2 regions of the Corynebacterium guangdongense genome follow, and region 2 is predicted to be linked to the other one. Evidence: riboswitches for the same ligand, from Rfam matches in the RefSeq annotation. Region 2 holds a riboswitch; the other holds the start of a gene.

Region 1 (3,202 bases), 1.1 Mb from region 2:
AGCAGCTGCACGGCCCGCACGACGCCACCTCCGCCGAGGTCCCGGTGAGCGCGGCGCCGCCCGCAGGCTCCGAGGAGGAACCGCAGTTGGTGGTCGTCGAGGTCAACTCAGCGATGCTGGGCACCGACGACGAGGGCAACGAGACCGTCTACGCGACGGTGTGGTCGGTGGCCACCCAGTCCCCGACCGGCCGGTAGCCCCGGCGGAAAGCACTCAGCTCCGGACACCCTCGGGGCGTCCGGAGCTGAGTGCTGCGCGGGGTGCTAGGAGTCGAGCTCCTTGGCGACGGCCCGGAGAATCTCCGCGACCTGTCGGCCTTCCTTGCGATCCGGGTAGCGGCCGGCGCTCAGCGCCGGCTGAATCTGCGTCTCGATGACGGTCATGACGTCGGAGAGCAGGCTGCCCAGCTCCTCGGGCTTGCGCCGGTTGACGGTGCGGCGACGCGGAGCGTCCAGCACCTTGACGCGCAGGGCCTGCGGGCCACGCCGACCGGCGGCGAAGTCGAACTCGAGACGCTGACCGGCGACGAGTTCCTCGACGCCGTCCGGAAGCACGTTCTTACCGACGAAAACGTCTTCGCCGCCCGGGTTGGAGACGAAGCCGTAGCCCTTTGACGCGTCGTACCACCTGACTTTTCCTACGGGCACGAACAATCACCTCTTTCCTTCTCGGGGGACGGGGTTTTCGGCAGGGTTGACAGCGGACGACACTGCCATTTCGCCGTCGCCCCTCGTAATAAATGTCCAACTATACCTCGGGGACAGGGTTCCCACTAACCACAGAGGCCCCAATCATTCAGCCTGGCAGCAGATGAGTGATTAATGTCACAATAACGTTTTGGACTCGTTCACGCAGGTCAGTACGGCGCCATTTCCCTTCCGAGAGAAAACCGACATCAATCCGTGCTCAGGGCGTGACTCATTCGTTACAAAAAGTTACTCTTCTCCCCAGGCTCAACCGCCGGTCGTCGCAATCGTCCTTCGCCAAACCCTGTCCGGGACGGTGACAGATGACGACAGGAACCTACTTCAACTTCACATGACCAGGACAGGGGCGGGGAACCCACCGCGCAGCCGCGCACCGGATTCGCACATCGCGAGTCCTCGGGGTGAAGCCGGTGACATCCGGGCCACGGATGCCACCGGCCGGGCACACGACGTACCTCCCTCCCGAACCCGACAGCTCACCTCGCAGGCGCATACGAGAGGAACACAAGCATGACCCGCTCCGCACTGACCAAGTTCGCCGCGTCCACCGCCGCCGTCGCCGCCTCCGCCGCCCTCTTCGCGCCGGCCGCCTCCGCCGCCCCGAATTCCGACTGGGACCGCCTCGCACAGTGCGAGTCCGGTGGCAACTGGGCCATCAACACCGGCAACGGCTACTACGGCGGCCTGCAGTTCTCGGCCTCCACCTGGCAGGCCTTCGGCGGCGGAGAGTTCGCCTCGACCGCCAACCAGGCCACCCGCGAGCAGCAGATCTTCATTGCCGAGAAGACCCTCGCCGCCCAGGGCTGGGGCGCCTGGCCGGCCTGCTCCGCCAAGCTTGGCCTGACCTCCGCGCCGAACCTGGACCGCGCGTACCCGGGGGCCTCGACCGCCTCGGCCACGTCCGCGGCCTCCGCGAACACGTCCGCCGACGCCTCCGCCCAGACCTCGGCCGCCACCTCCGCCGAGACGTCCTCCGAGGAACTGGCCGTCGATGCCCTGTACAACCTGATCGCCGACACGCTGGCCTCCTACGGCGCCACCGTCCCGGCCCCGGTCACCGAGTACTACAACGCCAACCGCCACGATTTCAACGCCTTCTACGCCGGCACCGCCACCTTCGCCGCACCGGCGCTGGCAGGGGCCGGCACCATCGACCCGAACCTGCAGTCCTTCCTCAACACCGTCCGCTAACACGCCCGGACAGTCCGGCGAGCCCGGTGGTCACCAATCGCGGTGGCCCCGGGCTCCCTCGATTTCCGGCCGATCCGCACCAGGACAAGGAAAAGCAGAAAGAACGCCGGTGCCCCGGACAATGTCCGGGGCACCGGCGCGGGACGGGGTCCCCGACGCCCTAGCGGTTGACGCGGGTGTACGGGTGAACGTAGCCGATGTGCTCCGAGGGGAGCGGGAGGACGAGCTCGTCACCGTACGGGCTGAAACCACCAGCCAGCGGAGAGATCATTTCGGTGACGGCGTGGTGACCGTCAGGGGTGTTCTCCGGCCAGCCCGGATCAACGAACTTCTTCTTCTCTACGTTTGCCATACCGATCATTCTGTCAAACGTCGGAGCAAAAAGTAACCGGCGCCGGGATTACACTGGGACGGACCATGGCCAGCGATTTTCCCCCGACCACCGCCCCCTCCCCCGACACGCCGGATTTCCGCACGTGGCTGGCGAACCTGGGGGACGTCGAACTCACCGCACTGCTGCGGGCCCGCCCGGATGTGATTCACCCCATCCCCCCTTCGATCACCCCCTTAGCGGGCAGACTCCAGCTGCGCGCCTCGGTCGCCCGGGCGTTGCGGGGCCTGTCGACGCTGGAGCTGGCCGCCCTGGAGGCCGCCGCCGACCTCGGCGCCGAGTTCTCCCCCGTGTCCCGGGCTGACGTCGCCGAAGCCCTCGTCTCTCGGGCGCCGACCCCGGTGGATCCGGCCCTGGCCGAAGGCGCGGTCGACACCCTGGTCACCCACGCGCTTCTCTTCGGCGAAGCGGATCGGCTTCTCCTCGTCCGGGAGACGATGAGCATGCTCCCCGCGTCCTGGCGGCTGCTCGGCGAGGAGTCGCCGGGAGGCGGGCCGGACACCGCAGAGCGGATCGCCGGCCTCGAGCCCGGCCAGCGCAAGGTCCTCGACACCCTGGTTGCCGGGGGCGGTCTGGGGACCACCCGGGACGCCGCCATCGATGCCGATCCCTCCCGACCAATCCCCCAGCTCATCGAGGCGGGCCTGCTCACCCGGGTCGACGCCAACCATGTTCGCCTGCCCCGGCACGTATCCCAGGTCCTGCGCGGCACCGAGACCGGCGACTACCCGCTCGTCCCCTCAGAACGGGTCACCGGCGGCGGCGGACCCGACCCCGACGCCCAGCGCCGGGCGGACGAATCCGGTGCCGCCCAGGGGCTGGAAGCCACGCGCACGGTGCGGCGTCTCGTCGAATACGTCGGCGACCACCCGCTCGCCCTGAACAAGGACTCGACGCTGGGGGTGCGCGCCAC
Region 2 (3,202 bases):
CGGCACCTGGCTGCACTGGGCCATCTTCGGCGGCGACTTCCCGTCCGACCTGATGCTGGACCGCTTCTACATCCTCCACGTCCTGGTCATCCCGGGCATCATTCTCGCCCTGATCGCGGCCCACGTCCTCCTGGTCTGGTTCCAGAAGCACACCCAGTTCCCGGGACCGGGCCGTTCCGAGAACAACGTCGTCGGTATCCGCATCATGCCGGTCTTCGCCACCAAGGCCATCGGCATGGGCCTGTTCGTCGCCGGCGTCCTGGCGCTGATGTCCGGGCTCACCACGATTAACGCGATCTGGAACCTGGGTCCGTACAACACCTCCCAGGTCTCCGCCGGTTCCCAGCCGGACATCTACATGCTCTGGACCGACGGTCTCGCCCGCGTCATGCCGGCGTGGGAGCTCTACCTGGGCAACTACACCATCCCGTCCGCGTTCTGGGTCGCCCTGGTCGCCATCGTGCTGGTCGTCCTGCTGATCGGGTACCCCTTCATCGAGAAGGCCGCCACGGGCGACGATGCCCACCACAACCTGCTGCAGCGTCCGCGCGACGTCCCGGTCCGCTCCGGCATCGGCGCAATGGCGATCACCTTCTTCCTCCTGATCACCATCTCGGGCGGCAACGACCATGTGGCCCACTTCTTCCAGATCTCCCTGAACGCCATGACCTGGTTCGGTCGTATCGGCCTGATCATCCTGCCTCCGATCGCCTACTGGCTGACCCACCGCATCTGCGTCGGTCTCCAGCGCTCCGACCGTGAGGTCCTGGAGCACGGCATCGAGACCGGTGTCATCAAGCAGCTGCCGAACGGCGCCTTCATCGAGGTCCACCAGCCGCTGGGCCCGGTCGACGAGCACGGCCACCCGGTCCCGCTCGAGTACGCCGGTTCCTACGTGCCGAAGCAGCTCAACCAGCTTGGTTTCGCGGACTCCGAGACCTCCGGCTACTTCAGCCCGGATGACCCGTCGCTGATGGCGAAGCGTCACCGCATTCAGCAGGAGAACGCCCGCGAGGAGCACGAGATGTTCGAGGCCCTCAACAAGGCGAACGTCGAGGCTGACCGTCGCAGGGGCCTGGACCACTAGTCCCCGGCGCGAATAGTTTCGCTCAGCCTGTGCCCGCACCACCCGCGAGGGGGTGCGGGCACAGGCTTTTTCTGACGTGTGCGCGGTGACCTCGGCTCTCCGGGGCGTCGACGGGGCTCGGGATGCTGCCTGTGGCGTGGCCCCCCTGGTGCGGGCGTGTGCGGGCCTCCCGGAGGCCGCCACGACAGGGCAGGGCCGTTGCGGGCCGCGGGGTCGCCCTCCCGAATTCGCCGGTCGGCCCCTTCACAAGGTGGTGGAGGTGTGGCCACCGAGGTGGGCGTGGCAGGTGGGAAAGGCCTGAATGCGGAGGTTGCCGACGGAAACCGGTGGGCAGGCGGGGTGGTGTGAGCAACCGCACATCCGACCCTTTTCTCGCGCTGACCGCCGTGGGCTGCGTGCCGCACGGCCATTTGGGCCTCGTGTCCGGCACGACTGACACCGTCGCCCAACTGCGTCAACGACGGGAACTGATGAGGGCAGGAACTTTGGTCCACCAAGGCAATCCCGACTTCCCGTCAGGGCGGGTTTTTGATAACGGCGCGATAACAACCCCGCCGGGTGAAGGTGGCTGGACTTTGTTCGTTGCGGTTTCGTAACCTGTTCGAGACATTGCGGAACCAGCACGGTCCCAATGAACCGAAACTAAACAAAATACGCCGAACCGATTGCCTTCAAGCGCAATTAGACCGGGGACCCGAATTCCAGGGGTTCACTGCACGTTTGGGCGTTACTCTGCACCCGCGGGGGACGTATGGAACGTGACGGGGAGATCTTCACTCCTCACCCGACAGCTAACCCGGTAGGCACGCAGAAGAATTTGGAGTTTTTCGTGGCCGAGCATCGTCGCCAGTCCATCCGCACCGCCCGCCGCCTCGTGGCCGCCACCGCCGCCGCCGCCAGCGCGACCGTTCTGGTCCCCAGCGTCGCCAACGCCGCCGAGGTCACTGTCCCCGGCACGGGCATCTCTGCCGAGGTCGCCGGCATCGAGAACATCCCGGGCATCGCCGACGTTCCGGGTATCGAGGCCTGGATCCCGTCCCTGGCCGGCCAGGCCGGCTCCGGAGCCAACGCCCAGGGGGCCATCGACCAGGCCCGCGCCCTGCCGATGTCCTCCGCGATCCCGGGCTTCACCCAGTTCCTCAACCAGGCCGAGTCCGAGGTCGTCTACTCCGCGCCGGTCGTCGCGCCGGCAGCCGTCGCGGCCCCGGCCCCGGCAGCTCCGGCGCCGGCCCCCGCCCCGGCAGCCTCCTCCACCGGCCAGGCGATTGCCGACGCAGCCCTGTCCAAGATCGGTTCCCCGTACGGCTGGGGCGCCACCGGCCCCTACGCCTTCGACTGCTCCGGCCTGACCTCCTGGGCCTACGCCCAGGCGGGCAAGTCCATTCCGCGCACCTCGCAGGCCCAGGCAGCGTCCGGCACCCCGGTCCCGCTGAGCCAGCTGCAGCCCGGCGACCTCATCGCCTACTACGGCGGCGCCTCCCACGTGGCCGTATACGTCGGCAACGGCATGATGGTCGACGCCCTCAACTCCAGCTCCCCGGTCGCTCAGCGTCCGATCGATTACATGCCGATCCACTCCGCGTTCCGTTTCTAGACGCGCCAGATCGAGCCACCCCCCCGGGGTGGGCGGCGCCTGACGCCGTCCACCCCGGGGGAGCGGTGTTTTCCGGTGGTTACCCGCGTCGGCTCGCGCACCGGGAGACGCGGTGGAGACACGACCAGATCACAGTCATTCATCGCGCTCGAAAGCGGTGACCCGTCTACACTTTTCAAACGAAAACCTCACAGTGACACCCCAGAAAGCGAACCTCGTGCGCCGCATCAAGCATCACCGGACCAACCGTCTGACAGCCACCTCCACCGTGGCGGCGATCGCCGCCAGCGGCATCCTGCTAGCGCCGGGGGCCGGCGCGGATGAACTGGACGATCTCATGGCAGAGCTGGAGACGGTGTCCCACGAGGCGACTGCGAAAAGCGAGGAGGTCAAGGCGCTGGAAGACAGCGTGGACTCCGCGGAGCAGGACCTCGCCCGCCTCGCGGCGGAGGCGGACACCGCGGGGGAGAAGGCCCAGCACGCCCGGGAACTGCAGGTTCAGTTTCAGGCGCAGGTCGACG

The links. A riboswitch is a leader RNA that binds a small molecule or an ion and turns the genes downstream of it on or off. The one in region 2 is predicted to bind cyclic di-AMP.
Region 1: it holds a riboswitch for cyclic di-AMP, as region 2 does, so the genes downstream of both, CGUA_RS03850 (resuscitation-promoting factor Rpf1 domain-containing protein) here and CGUA_RS08860 (C40 family peptidase) in region 2, are expected to answer to the same signal.

Annotation. Positions count from the first base shown of each region.
Region 1 is NZ_CP047654.1:802,205-805,406, reverse strand. It holds gene CGUA_RS03860 (DUF2771 domain-containing protein) at 1-197, shown strand, start outside; gene CGUA_RS03855 (cold-shock protein) at 264-647, opposite strand; cyclic di-AMP (ydaO/yuaA leader) riboswitch at 1,026-1,212, shown strand; gene CGUA_RS03850 (resuscitation-promoting factor Rpf1 domain-containing protein) at 1,218-1,898, shown strand; gene CGUA_RS03845 (hypothetical protein) at 2,059-2,250, opposite strand; gene CGUA_RS03840 (helicase-associated domain-containing protein) at 2,316-3,202, shown strand, end outside.
Region 2 is NZ_CP047654.1:1,878,255-1,881,456, reverse strand. It holds gene qcrB (cytochrome bc1 complex cytochrome b subunit) at 1-1,087, shown strand, start outside; gene CGUA_RS08865 (hypothetical protein) at 1,432-1,683, shown strand; cyclic di-AMP (ydaO/yuaA leader) riboswitch at 1,732-1,908, shown strand; gene CGUA_RS08860 (C40 family peptidase) at 1,917-2,681, shown strand; gene CGUA_RS08855 (NlpC/P60 family protein) at 2,875-3,202, shown strand, end outside.